One region of the Neorhizobium galegae bv. orientalis str. HAMBI 540 genome, then DNA from elsewhere that is predicted to be linked to it. Evidence: riboswitches for the same ligand, from Rfam matches in the RefSeq annotation. Region 1 holds a riboswitch; the other holds the start of a gene.
The links. Region 1 has a riboswitch for S-adenosylmethionine ahead of RG540_RS00610 (O-succinylhomoserine sulfhydrylase). Riboswitches for the same ligand answer to the same signal wherever they lie in the genome.
Positions count from the first base shown of each region.

Region 2: linked by a shared signal. The riboswitch ahead of metA (homoserine O-acetyltransferase MetA) and the one ahead of RG540_RS00610 (O-succinylhomoserine sulfhydrylase) in region 1 are both predicted to bind S-adenosylmethionine.

Region 1 covers NZ_HG938353.1:114,935-122,139, forward strand. Annotated here, with positions in the region: gene RG540_RS00585 (aspartate aminotransferase family protein) at 1-701, shown strand, start outside; gene argF (ornithine carbamoyltransferase) at 756-1,673, shown strand; gene RG540_RS00595 (Hsp33 family molecular chaperone) at 1,886-2,875, shown strand; gene RG540_RS00600 (tannase/feruloyl esterase family alpha/beta hydrolase) at 2,913-4,499, opposite strand; gene apaG (Co2+/Mg2+ efflux protein ApaG) at 4,615-5,007, opposite strand; gene RG540_RS00610 (O-succinylhomoserine sulfhydrylase) at 5,168-6,352, opposite strand; SAM riboswitch at 6,397-6,475, opposite strand; gene RG540_RS00615 (2'-deoxycytidine 5'-triphosphate deaminase) at 6,549-7,205, shown strand, end outside.
Region 2 covers NZ_HG938353.1:3,840,044-3,847,248, forward strand. Annotated here, with positions in the region: gene RG540_RS31180 (methyl-accepting chemotaxis protein) at 1-54, opposite strand, end outside; gene RG540_RS18695 (aldose epimerase family protein) at 355-1,392, opposite strand; gene RG540_RS18700 (vWA domain-containing protein) at 1,489-2,670, opposite strand; gene metA (homoserine O-acetyltransferase MetA) at 2,683-3,603, opposite strand; SAM riboswitch at 3,662-3,739, opposite strand; gene RG540_RS18710 (AAA family ATPase) at 3,793-4,632, opposite strand; gene RG540_RS18715 (thiamine diphosphokinase) at 4,727-5,383, shown strand; gene RG540_RS18720 (ABC-F family ATP-binding cassette domain-containing protein) at 5,387-7,205, shown strand, end outside.

The DNA.
Region 1 (7,205 bases):
ATGCTCTGAAGGCTGCGATCACCGATGCGACCGCAGCGATCCTCATCGAGCCGATCCAGGGCGAGGGCGGCATCCGGCCGGTTCCAAAGGAATTCCTGGCTGCGTTGCGGCAGATCTGCGACGACAACGGCCTGCTGTTGATCTTCGACGAGGTCCAGACCGGCGTCGGCCGCACCGGCAAACTGTTCGCCTATGAATGGACGGGCGTTTCGCCCGACATCATGGCGCTCGCCAAGGGCATCGGCGGCGGGTTCCCGCTCGGGGCCTGCCTTGCCACGGCGGAAGCCGCGTCCGGTATGACAGCCGGCACCCACGGCACCACCTACGGCGGCAACCCGCTGGCCATGGCGGTCGGCAATGCCGTGCTCGACGTGATCCTGGGGGACGGCTTCCTGGAAAATGTCCGCGACGTCACGTTGGTCTTGCGGCAGGGGCTAGCCAGCCTCAAGGATCGCTTCCCCAACGTCATCGAGGACATCCGCGGCGAAGGCCTGCTGCTCGGCGTGAAGGCAAAGGTGCCGGCGGGCGACCTGGTTGCCGCCATGCGCGGCGAACATATGCTGGCCGTTCCGGCCGGTGACAACGTGGTGCGTCTCCTGCCACCGCTCACAGTCACAGCGGAGGAAGCCCGCGAGGGTCTTTCCCGCATCGAGAAAGCGGCGGAAAAGCTCTCCGCCTCGGAAATGAAGAAATCGGCCTGAGCGGGCAAAAAGGGGGATGCCGTTGTAGGTTTCCCACTTCACAGGGAACATCACATGGCATCTCCCAAGCATTTCCTCGATCTTTCCGCCGTTTCCCCGGCTGATCTGCGCAGCATTCTCGACGACGCGAAGACCCGCAAGCAGGCCACCAAGGCCGGCACGGCGGAAAAGCCGCTCGCCGGCAAGATGCTGGCGATGATCTTTGAAAAACCTTCCACCCGCACCCGCGTATCCTTCGATGTCGGCATGCGCCAGCTCGGCGGCGAAACGCTGTTCCTGTCGGGCACTGAAATGCAGCTCGGCCGCGCCGAGACGATCGGCGACACCGCCAAGGTTCTGTCGCGTTACGTCGACGCCATCATGATCCGCACCACGGACCACGCCCGTATGCTGGAGCTTGCCGAACACGCGACCGTACCGGTCATAAATGCCCTGACCGACGACACGCATCCCTGCCAGATCATGGCCGATATCATGACCTTCGAGGAGCATCGCGGGCCGATCGCCGGCAAGACGGTCGCCTGGACCGGCGACGGCAACAATGTGCTGCATTCCTTCGTGGAAGGTGCTGCCCGTTTCGGCTATCGGATGAACATGGCGGTGCCGATGGGGTCGGAACCCGCCGACAAGTTCCTCAACTGGGCGCGCAACAACGGTGGCAACATCATGCTTTGTCATGACGCCGAAAAGGCGGTTGCCGGCGCCGATTGCGTCGTCACCGACACCTGGGTTTCGATGAACCAGGAGCACAAGGCGCGCGGCCACAACGTCTTCCAGCCCTTCCAGGTCAATGCCGACCTGATGAAGCGGGCCGACAAAGAGGCGCTGTTCATGCACTGCCTGCCGGCCCATCGCGGCGAGGAAGTCACCGACGAGGTCATCGATGGCCCGCAGTCGGTGGTCTTCGACGAGGCTGAGAACCGCCTGCACGCGCAGAAATCCATTCTCGCCTGGTGCTTCGGCGCGGTCTGAACGCAAGTCCCGGACGAGGCGGATGCGGAAAGCGGCGGCGATAGAACCTTGATTTCCGCCCCGCTATCCCCCATCTGTCGGCTTTCAACAATACGCCGTCTTCTGGACTGGCGTTTCAACACACATCGTCGACGTCTTTTCCTCCGGCCGGCGGTTCCGCTCGGGCTGGCGCTTGTGTAAAGGTTTTTGGGTCGGCGCGAAGGAGTGAAGTCATGGCGGAAGCGACTGTGGAACTCAACGAACTCGACTTTGCCGGAGACGACCGGGTCGTTCCCTTCCAGGTGGACGGTCTCGACGTGCGTGGCCGGGCGGTCCAGCTCGGGCCGCTGCTCAACTCCATCCTTAGCCGCCACGAATATCCAGGCCCCGTCGCGCGGCTGCTTGCCGAGGCGATCGTCCTGACGGCCCTGCTCGGCACATCGCTGAAATTCGACGGCAAATTCACGGTGCAGACCAAGGGCGACGGTCCCGTCGATCTGCTGGTCGCTGATTTCTCGACGCCCGACAGTCTTCGTGCCTACGCCCGCTACGACGAGGAGGCACTGGCGGCCGCCGTCACGGAAGGCAAGACTTCACCGGCCGATCTCCTGGGGCACGGCGTACTGGCCTTCACCATCGACCAGGGTCGCGGCATGCAGCCTTATCAAGGCATCGTGCCGATGGACGGCTCATCGCTGGAGGAGATCGCCGGTGTCTATTTCCGCCAGTCGGAGCAGATCCCGACCAGGGTGCGCCTCGGTGTTGCCGAGCTCTTCGATCGCGATGCCGATGGCAAGCCGCGTCACAACTGGCGGGCAGGCGGGCTGGTCGCGCAGTTCCTGCCGCAGGCACCCGAGCGCATGCGGCAGCCGGACCTGCATGGCGGCGACGGCGATGAGCGCGATTTCGAATTCGCCGAGGACGATTCCTGGGCCGAAGCCCGCACGCTGGTGGAAACGATCGACACCGACGAGCTGACCGACCCGCGGGTTGCGATCGAGCGTCTGTTGTTCCGCCTTTTCCACGAGCGCGGCGTCCGGGTTTACGCGCCGCACCCGGTGTTCGACCGCTGCAGCTGTTCGCGCGACAAGATCAAGGGCATCCTCTCGGGCTTCAGCGCTGAGGAGATCGAGGCAAGCGAGGAAGACGGCGAGATCGCTGTCACCTGCGAGTTCTGCTCGACCACCTATCGCTACAAGGCGGATGAATTCGCTGCAGCCTGAAGTCACACGGCGGGAGTTTCCTCCCGCCGTTTTCGTTTCAGGGCATCTTGCATTCGAAGTTGGCGCCATCCTTCACATCGCCGTTGCCGGAATATTTGGCCGATTGCGGGTAGGGGCAGAGCGGCCGGGTCATCGCCGGTTTGCCGTCCTTGATCTGGCTTGCCTGGATCACCGTGGGTGCCTTGCCGTTTTCCACCCAGTCCATCAGCGGCGTGAAAGCGTCGAAGGCATCAGTGCCGTAGCCCGCGGTGCAATGGAACATGCCGGGCACCATGAATAGCCGGTAGAATTCCGCTGTCCGGTCGGCACCCATCTGCTTGCGGACGGCTTCGTAATAGTTCACGCCCATCATCGGGTTCAGCGCCGGATCCGACCAGCCGAAATAGGTGATCATCCGCCCGCCGCGTTTTTGGAACTCGCTGAGGTCCGGATTGGTCGCATCGACGATCTCTCGGATGGCGCCGATCTTCGGATATTCGGCATCGAAGTCGAAGGTCTTCCAGTCGATCGCTTTTCCGGAGGCGGGCAGCATCGCCATGTTCTTGACGAAGGTCTCGCCATAGGCCAGCTGCCGGCTCGGCCCCTGCTCCGATACCATCCACATGTCCCAGCCGCTGACCCCGCTCGGATCGACACCCTCGGTGCCCAACTGCACGCCGGGGAAAATCGTCTCTCCCTTGATCTTCACTCCGCCCGCCAGCGTCTTCAGCGTGTCCACCTGCGCAGGCGTGAAGCAGTCAGAACCGCCGGCCTCGCAGATCTTCAGGTCCTTGGCCGGATCAAAATTGCATTGGCGCGGATCGGCGATCAGCCCATCCTTGGCACCGTCGATCGCATCGCATTTGTCCATCACCGCCTTGGCGAGCACCGGAAGCTGGGCCCGGCTGATCGGAGCCTTGAGGAGCGCTCGTGCATTCCAGACGCCCCAGATCTGCGTATTGGTGAGATCGAGGACTGGCGCTCCGGCGAGGATGCCATCGAAATCGGCCGGATACCGTTGCGCCGCCATCAGCCCTTGGCGTCCACCGGTCGAGCAGCCGTCCCAGTAGGAGAAGGAGGGATGCCGGTCGTAATAGCGCGCGGCGATCGTCTTGGCCGTGTCGACCGTCAGATGCACCGCGCGTGAGCCGTAGTCGATCAAGAGGCCAAGGTCTTGTGCAAAATCCCCGAGCTTGTAGGTGACCGCATCATGGCCGGTGTTCTGCTGGACGGTGAGAAAGCCTTTCGTAAGTGCCGCATTGCGGGTGGCGATCCGCGACGCCGCGGCAAGGTCTTCGCCGGCATACCCGCCATTGCCGAACATGTAGAGCCGGCGGTTCCAGTTGTCCGGAAGGGTGATTTCGAAACGGACCTGCGGCCGGATATAGCCCGTCACCTGGCAATGACCTGGCACGTTGCCGACGCTCGCGACATGCGTGGCTTTCAGCGTCGCGACCTCGGCAAAGGATTGGCTGTTCAGCATGCCGCAGGCGATCTGCGGCGAGACGGTGGCGGAAGCGAAATCCGGCCTGTCCTTCTGATCGATGAAACTGCTTTTGTTTTGTGCGAGCCCTGGCGTAAAGGCCGTAAGCGTCATTAACGCGCAGGACACCAGCAGAATGACCGGCGAAGTGGATCGTGTCATCAAGTACTCCTCCCAAAGACCGTTTGACGGAGCCAAGATGCCGCAGGAGGAAAGGGGTAACAAATAGAAAAACCGCCGCCACCCATAACCTGTAGGTTGTCGTCGGTGGCGCGGTCTAGTTGAGGACGCGCATCAGGCCTGGTGAATCCAGCGAGAAAGCCGGGATCGTCACCTCGAAGGTTTCGCCGTCGTCTGTCTGCATGTCGTAGTGGCCGAACATCAGGCCGGATGGGGTGTCGAGCGGACAGCCCGAAGAATATTCGTAGCTGTCGCCGGGCTTCAGCCGCGGCTGTTCACCGATGACACCAGGCCCGTCCACTTCGTCGACGATGCCGTTCTGGTCGGTAATGTTCCAGTAGCGATGCACGAGCTGCACGGTGAGCGACGAATGATTTTCGATGACGATGCGATAGCCCCAGACATAACGGCTCTCTTCCGGATTGGATTGCTCCTCCAGATAATAGGGCTCGACGGCGACATCGATATCTCTTGTCCGGGCGCGATACATGCGACACCTCAACAAATCTAACTTGGTTCGATATTGTACAGAGGCGCCGCAACGTCAAGAATTCTCGCGGTTTGAACAACCGAGTATGGGCATTAGTTGAAGTTAAGGATAACCGGGATGGTGAATTTCTGGTCGATCCACCACCCCGGAAAGCCAAGGCTTACATGCCGGCCTTTGAAAGCGCCCGAGCGAAATCCTCGATCAGGTCGTCGGTATCCTCGATGCCGGCCGACAGACGCACGGTGCCGGGCGAAATGCCGAGTTCGGCACGGGCCTCGTCCGTCAGGTTCTTATGGGTCGTCGTCGCCGGATGGGTGATCAGGCTCTTGGAATCGCCGAGATTGTTGGAAATCCTGACGATCTCCAGCGCGTTCTGCAGCTTGAAGGCCGCGTCCTTGCCGCCCTTCAGCTCGAAGCAGACGAGCGTCGAGCCGGCCTTCATCTGCCGGGCGATGATATCGGCCTGCGGATGGTCCTTGCGGCCCGGATAGATGACCTTTGCGACCTGCTTTTGGTCGGCGAGGAAGTCGGCGATCTTCGAGGCGCTCTCGGTCTGCTGCTTGACGCGCAGCGGCAGGGTTTCGATGCCCTTCAGCAGCGTCCAGGCATTGAACGGCGACATGGCCGGGCCCGTATGACGGAAATAGTCGTGCAGGTTCTCGTCGATCCAGGCCTTGTCGGATAGCACGACGCCGCCGAGGCAGCGGCCTTGGCCGTCGATATGCTTGGTGGCCGAATAGACGACGATATGCGCGCCGAGTTCCAACGGCTTCTGGTAGAGCGGGGTCGCAAACACGTTGTCGACGACGACCTTGGCGCCGATCTGGTTGGCGAGCTTGGCGACGCCGGCGATATCGACCACTTCGAGCGTCGGGTTGGTCGGGCTCTCCAGGAAGAACACCTTGGTCTTCGGGGTGATCGCCTTTTCCCAGTTTTCCAGGAAGCGCCCGTCGACCAGCGTGCATTCGATGCCGTATTTCGGAGCGAGCGTCTCGACCACCCAGCGGCAGGAGCCGAACAGGGCACGGGCAGCGACGATATGGTCGCCGGCCTTCAGCTGGCAAAGGATCGCGGCGGTAACGGCAGCCATGCCGGACGCTGTGGCGCGGGCGTCTTCGGCGCCTTCCAGCATGCACATGCGCTTCTCGAACATGTCGTTGGTTGGGCTGCCGTAGCGCGCGTAGATGAAGCCGTCGGTCTCGCCCTTGAAGCGCGCTTCCGCTGCTTCAGACGTGTCATAGACGAAACCCTGTGTCAGGAAGATCGCTTCCGACGTTTCGCCATATTGCGAGCGCAGCGTGCCGCCGTGTACGAGTTGAGTTGCCGGGCGCCAATTCTTAGTCATGCGTGTTCCCCATTCAGAACAAAAAAACCGGTCGCATAAGCAGACCGGTTTCGCACCCGGTCTTTTTAGCCACTTATTTAACGTGGCTGCAAGCCGACCGGCCAAATCACCACGGGATAAGATTGGCATAGCGCCGCGTCCCGCTTGCGTCAATGGCTCGCATTTGGTTTTGTCGCCTCGAAAACTTGAGAGAGACATGATGGCTCGCGAAACGGGAATTTTGGCGGACCGCGCGATCGCGGCGCTTTTCGACAGTGGACGGCTGATTTCCGAACGTGAGCTGGACCGGGACCAGATCCAGCCGGCAAGCCTGGACCTGCGCTTGGGTGCCAAGGCTTTTCGCGTCCGCGCCAGCTTCATGCCGGGCCCGACGAGCCTGGTCTCCGATAAGCTCGATCGCCTCAAGCTGCACGTTATCGATCTTTCCGACGCCGCCGTGCTGGAAACCGGCTGCGTCTACATCGTGCCGCTGATGGAACGGCTCGATCTGCCGGCCAATATGTCTGCCTCCGCCAATCCGAAAAGCTCCACCGGCAGGCTCGACATCTTTACCCGCGTCATCACCGATTACGCCCAGGAGTTCGACAAGATCCCGACCGGTTATTCCGGGCCGCTCTATCTCGAAATCTCGCCCCGTACGTTCCCGATCGTGGTGCGCCGCGGTTCGCGTCTGTCGCAGATCCGCTTCCGGGTCGGCAATGCGCTGCTGAGTGAGCCGGACCTTCTGCAACTCCACAACGACGAAACCCTGGTCGCATCCGCCAAGCCAAATGTCTCGGGCGGCGGCATCGCCCTGTCGATCGACCTTTCCGGCGACAGCGTCGGCCTGATCGGTTATCGCGGCAAACACCAC
Region 2 (7,205 bases), 920 kb from region 1:
ACCGAAGAAGGTAAGCCGTCTCGACAATGGCTTCCTGATGCTGATCTCGTTCATATGTCCCTCGAATTGTGCTCTGCAAAAGCAAAGGGCTGCCGCCCGGCGGGTGGCAATGCCAATCCTGAAGAAAACTATGTCGAAATCGGTTGAAATTTAACTAATGTCAAAATCCCATTGCGTTCCACAATGTAAAACACGAGGCGGTAACTTTGCTCCGGAAACCGTGCGCCGCGGTAGCGTTACAACTGGAATCCACGGCTTACCGATTTTACATGGATACCGAAGCAAGCCCCGTTTGAATGACAAGAGTTATTTGAATGTGTCGGCATGAGCTGGTCCGGACGCGGCCCGCTGCGATCATTGTTTCGAAAAGACATAGTCGGTTTCCTGCCGCAACACCTCGCCCGGGCGCAGCACCGCATTCGGGAAGTTGGCGTGGTTGATGGCATCCGGCCAGACCTGGGTTTCCAGGCAGAACCCGGCAAAAGCCCCATATCGGCGGCCATCGAGGCCCGGCACGGGGATCTGCGACAGCTTGAAAGCGGCATAAAGCTGCACGCCGGGCTCGGTGGTGCGAACCTCCAACGACACGCCGGAATGGATGCTGCGCGCCAAAGCCACCGCACGTTTGGCCGTTCGCTCCGGCGACAGGCAGAAGTTATGATCGAACAGGACCTGAGCCTCGCCGTCGAACCGCTTCATCGGCCCCATGTCGCGCAGGTCGAAAGGCGTGCCCGCGACCGGCATCAATTCGCCGGTCGGCACCTGATTGTCGTCAAGGACGAGCACATGGTCGGCTGCGATCATGATGTCATGACCGAGCGCATCCTCGTGGCCGTCGAGGTTGAAATAGGTATGCTGGCAGATATTGGCGAGCGTCGGCTGATCCGTGGTGGATTGGTAGACGACGGAAAGAACGCCGTCACTTTTGAGTTGGTAGATCGCGGTGATCGTGCAGTTTCCAGGATAACCCGCACGGCCGTCGGGATCGGTGATCCGCAGCACCACCTTGTCGGCAGCATGCTCGACGATCGTCCAGTTGCTGCGGCCGATGCCATCCGAGCCGCCATGGAGATGGGTGACGCCCCGTTCGTTCAGTTCCAGCTGATATTGCTTCCCATCCAGCGTGAAGCGGCCACCGCCGATACGGTTGGACGAACGGCCGGGCGTCGCGCCGAAATATGGGGAATGCTTCAGATAGTCCTCAAACCGTCCGAAGCCGAGCACGAGCGGCGGCTGATGGCCGTCGAGCCGGAGGTCCTGGATCACCGCGCCCCAGGTGATGACACTGGCGGTGAGCCCGCCGCCGGAGATCCGGACACGATAGACGGTTTCGCCCTTTTCCGTGGTGCCGAAAACTTCGAAATTCTGGTCCGCCATATTCTGGTCCGCCATGAGACTGCTCCTCCACCAATATGTTTTGCGGCAAACTGCGCGATTTGACGGCAGGCCGCAACGCCGGTGACCGATAAAGTTCATGGAAAAGCAAAGTCAGCGGGTGAGCGCGCGCGTCGCCTGTTCCAACCCGCCGAGCGTCAGCGGAAACATCCGTTCGGTCATCAGCTGCCGCATCACCCCGATCGAGGTCGTATGGCTCCAATGGTCCTGCGGCAGCGGATTGAGCCAGACGCAGCGATGGAAGTGGTCGGTGACGCGCCTGATCCAGGCCTCGCCCGGTTCCTGGTTCCAATGCTCCACCGAACCGCCCGTATGGGTGATCTCATAGGGGCTCATCGAGGCATCCCCGACGAAGATCACCTTGTAGTCGGCGCCATAACTGCGGATGAGGTCGAGCGTCGGCGTCCGGTCGGCCCGGCGGCGGTTCTCTCGCCACACGCCTTCATAGAGGCAGTTGTGGAAGTAGAAATGCTCCATATGCTTGAACTCGGCGCGGGCTGCCGAGAACAGCTCTTCGACCACCCGGATATGGTCGTCCATCGACCCTCCGACATCGAAGAACATCAGCAGCTTCACCGCGTTGCGTCGTTCCGGCCGGGTCTGGACGTCGAGATAACCATGCTCGGCAGTAGAGCGGATCGTGCCCGGCAGATCGAACTCCTCGATCGCCCCTTCCCGCACCCAGCGGCGCAGCCGCTTCAGCGCAAGCTTGATGTTGCGGGTGCCGAGCTCCACCTTGTCATCGAAATCGGCGAACTCGCGCTTGTCCCAGACTTTTACCGCCCGGCGGTGACGGGACTGGTCCTGGCCGATCCGCACGCCTTCCGGATTATAGCCATAAGCGCCGAAAGGTGACATGCCGCCAGTGCCGATCCATTTCGAGCCGCCCTGATGCCGACCCCTCTGCTCCTCGAGCCGCTGGCGCAGGGTCTCCATCAGCTTCTCGAACCCGCCGAGCGACTCGACGAGCTTCTTCTCTTCGTCGCTCAGATGCTTTTCTGTGAGCTTGCGCAGCCATTCCTCAGGGATATTGGCGGCGTCCAGGCCAGGCTCCCCGGAGACCATTTCGAGCCCGCGGAAATAGGACGAAAAGACCCGGTCGAACTTGTCGATATGCCGCTCGTCCTTCACCAGCGCCGTGCGGGCGAGGAAATAGAAGGCCTCCACGTCGAAATCCGCGATCCCTTCTTCCACCCCTTCCAGAAGGTCGAGGAATTCCCGGAGTGTTACCGGGATCTTCGCTTCTTTGAGGTGAAGGAAGAAGGGAATGAACATCGCGTCGAAAACCTATTCGGTACCGATCTTCTCCGGATCATAAGGGGTCGTCTGGTAGATCTCGTTGATCCAGTTGCCGAACAGAAGATGTGCATGGCTGCGCCAACGGTTCAAGGGCGTCAGCGTGTCGTCGTTATGCGGGAAGTAGTTATGCGGCATCTTGATCGGTACGCCGGCATTGACGTCCCGGAAATATTCGTCGGCCAGCGAGGTGGAGTCGTATTCCACATGGTTGAACATGTAGAGCCGCTTGCCGGCCTTCTCGTGCACCAGGCAGATACCCATTTCCTCGGATTCCATCAGGATTTCGAGGTTCGGGTTCTTCTCGATATCGGCGCGGCGGACTTCCGTCCAGCGCGATACCGGCACCTGGAAATCGTCCGAAAAGCCGTTGAGATAGATCGAGGACGGCACGAGGTTGCGATGGCGATAGACGCCGAACGCCTTTTCCTTGAGCTCGTATTTCGGCACGCCATGGAAATGGTAGATCGCCGCCATCGCGCCCCAGCAGACATTCATGGTCGAATGCACGTTGGTCGCGGTCCAGTCGAGGATTTGTCTCATCTCGTCCCAATAGGTGACGTCCTCGAAGGGAAGTGTCTCGATCGGTGCGCCAGTAATGATGAAACCGTCGAACTTGCGGTGCTTCACCTCTTCCCAAGTTTCATAGAAGGAAAGGAGATGATCCTCCGACGTGTTCTTCGCCTTGTGGCCGCCGACGCGGATCAGCGAGAATTCGACCTGCAGCGGCGAGGCGCCGACGAGGCGCGCCATCTGCAGCTCGGTCTTGATCTTGTTCGGCATGAGGTTGAGCAGCCCGATCTGCAGCGGACGAATGTCCTGCCGCACCGCCATGGTTTCGGTCATCACCCGGACGCCCTCGGAAACGAGGGTGCTGTATGCGGGCAGCGTATCGGGAATCTTGATCGGCATGTCTCAACCCAACAAAAATAAAACCGGCGGCAAAATAAATCGCGACCGGTCCGTGGGAAGACATCTTCTCGCGGCCCTTTAGCGACTTTTTTAACGTGGCTGCAAGCCGGCCGGCCAAATCACCACGAATTCTCGAGAGTTCAAATACGCCTTGCTACAGGCCCCGTCAATGGGAGCAAAATCTTCCGCTTACCGCTCCCGCCGCGCCATGAAGGCCATTCGCTCGAAGAGATGCACGTCCTGCTCGTTCTTGAGGAGAGCGCCATGCAACTTCGGCAGCGCGTTCCGGGCGTCGCCGCGCAGATCCGATGGGTCGACATCGTCCGAGACCAGCAGCCGGATCCAGTCGAGCGCTTCGGAGGTCGAGGGCTTTTTCTTCAGCCCCGGCATCTCGCGGATCTCGTAGAATTGGGTGAGCGCATTGCGCACCAGCGCCTGCTTGATGCCGGGGTAATGGACCTCGACGATGCGGGCGAGCGTATCGACGTCCGGGAAGCGGATATAATGGAAGAAACAGCGGCGCAGGAAGGCGTCCGGCAGTTCCTTCTCGTTGTTGGAGGTGATGATGACAATCGGCCGGACCTTGGCGCACACCATTTCACCGGTCTCGTAGACATGGAATTCCATGCGGTCGAGCTCCTGCAGCAGGTCGTTCGGGAACTCGATATCCGCCTTGTCGATCTCGTCGATCAGCAGGACGAGCTTCCTGTCGGAGGCAAACGCCTGCCATAGCTTGCCGCGGCGGATATAGTTGGCCACGTCGTGGACGCGTTCGTCGCCGAGTTGGCTGTCGCGCAGCCGCGAGACGGCGTCGTATTCGTAGAGCCCCTGCTGCGCCTTGGTGGTGGACTTGATGTTCCACTCGATCAGATCGAGCCCGAGGGCGGCGGCCACCTGCCGCGCAAGCTCGGTCTTGCCGGTGCCGGGCTCGCCTTTCACCAGCAGCGGACGTTCGAGCCGGATCGCAGCATTGACCGCCACCATCAGATCCTTGTCGGCAATATAGTCAGCTGTACCCTGAAACTGCATCTCGTGATCCTGATCGGTAAACGCGCCGCAAACTAAAAGCTCACCCGCGGCGGTGCAACAGCTTTCCCTTTCCATCGGCTTTGCGCTATGGGCAATGCACATGACCCATTCGACCTTCACCATTCTGCTCGGCGGCAGTCTCACCGTCACCGACCGCCTGCGGGACGCGATCGACGGCAGCCGCTTCATCGCGGCCGACAGCGGCATGCGCCATGCGGTGGCGCTCGGCGTGAAGCCGGAACTCTGGGTCGGCGATTTCGACTCCTCGGATGCCGCGCTGATAGCGCAGTTCCCGGACGTCGAGCGACAGACCTACCCGCCCGCCAAGTCCGAAACCGACGGCGAGATCGCAACCTCGGAAGCGACCGACCGCGGTGCCACAAGACTGATCTTCGTCGGCGCACTCGGCGGCGAGCGCAGCGACCATGCGCTCCAGCACCTCTTTCACGCCATGGGCCTTGCCGAACGCGGCCTCGATATCCTGCTGACGTCAGGCGACGAGGAAGCCTTGCCGCTGCTGCCGGGCGCAAGGACGCTCGACCTGCCGAAGGGTTCGCTGTTTTCGGTCATCGGTTTTTCCGACCTGGAAGGGCTCGATATCATCGGCGCACGTTATCCGCTCGACAACTTCTCACTCCCCTTCGGCTCCTCGCGCACCGTCTCGAACGTTGCGGAAGGCCAGGTGGATTTCCATTTGAGGAAGGGCAAGGCCATGATCCTTGCCCGCCCCCACGACTTTACAGGAGCCTGACTGTTGGCGCCCCCAATTCTGAAACTTGACGATATTTTCCTGAGCTTCGGCGGCGCGCCGCTTCTCGCCGGTGCCGGCATGCAGGTGGAGCCGGGCGACCGGATCTGCCTCGTCGGCCGCAACGGTTCCGGCAAATCGACGCTGATGAAGATCGCCGCCGGCATGGTCGAGCCCCAATCGGGCGAGGTGTTCCGCCATCCCTCCTCGACCATCCGCTATCTCGAACAGGCGCCGGATTTCGCCGATTATTCGACGGTGCAGGCCTACGCCGAAGCGGGCCTTGGCCCGGGCGACGATCCCTACCGCGTCACTTACCTGCTCGAACATCTGGGCCTCACCGGCCAGGAACACCCGAACACGCTCTCCGGCGGAGAATCCCGACGCGCAGCACTGGCCCGCGTCATGGCGCCCGAGCCGGACATCCTGATGCTCGACGAGCCGACCAACCATCTCGACCTGCCGACCATCGAATGGCTGGAAGAGGAGCTGCGCAAGACGAGAAGCGCGCTGGTGGTGATCTCGCATGACCGTCGCTTCCTCGAAAAAGTCTCGAATGCCACGGTCTGGCTCGATCGCGGCACCTCGCGACGCCTGAACCGCGGTTTCGGCGATTTCGAAGCCTGGCGCGACGAGGTGCTGGAGGCGGAAGAGCTGGAACAGCACAAGCTCGGCAAGGCGATCGAGCGCGAGGAGCACTGGCTGCGCTACGGCGTGACGGCCCGCCGCAAGCGCAACATGCGCCGCCTCGGCGAGCTTCACACGATGCGCGGCAATTACCGCGGTCACAAGGGGCCGCAGGGCACGGTGCAGGCGAGCGTCAGCGAAGGCCGCGAATCCGGCAAGCTGGTCATCGAGGCCGAGTTCATCACCAAAAATTATGACGAGCGGATCATCGTCGCGCCGTTCTCGATCCGCGTGCATCGCGGCGACTGCATCGGTCTCGTCGGCCCGAACGGCGCCGGCAAGACCACGCTCCTGAAAATGCTGACCGGCCAGCTGGCGCCCGACACCGGTACCGTCAAGCTCGGTACAAATCTGGAAATCGCGACACTCGACCAGAAACGCGAGGATCTGGACCCCGAGGACACGCTGTCCCATTATCTGACGGATGGACGCGGCGAGACGCTGCTGGTCAACGGCGAACAGCGGCATGTCGCAGGCTACATGAAGGACTTCCTGTTCCAGCCGGAGCAGATCAGGACACCGATCAAGAACCTGTCGGGCGGCGAGCGCGCCCGGCTGATGCTGGCCCGCATCATGGCCCGGCCGTCCAACCTGCTGATCCTCGACGAACCGACCAACGACCTCGACATCGAGACGCTGGATCTGCTGCAGGAAATCGTCGCCGGCTATACCGGCACCGTCATCCTCGTCAGCCACGACCGCGACTTCCTCGATCGCACCGTGACCTCGACCATCGCCCCCGCCAATCCGGACGCACCGGACGGCCGCTGGATCGAATATGCCGGCGGCTACACGGACATGCTGGCGCAGCGCAAGGGCGCGCTGGAGGAAAGGCGCCGCACGGAGAAAGCCGACAGGGCAAAAACCGATACTGCGGCACCGGCTTCCGGCACCAACAAGGGCAAAGGCAAGCTTTCCTTCAAGCAGAAATTCGCGCTCGAGAACCTGCCGAAGGAAATGGCGAAAGCCGAGGCCGAGATCGCCGCCCGCGAGAAGAAGATGGCCGATCCCAACCTCTTCACCAAGGATCCCGCCGCCTTCAACAAGCTGGCTGCGGAGATGGAAAAGCTGCGCCAAAGCATCAGCAAAATGGAAGAAGAATGGCTGGAGCTCGAAATGCTGCGTGAGGAAATCGAGG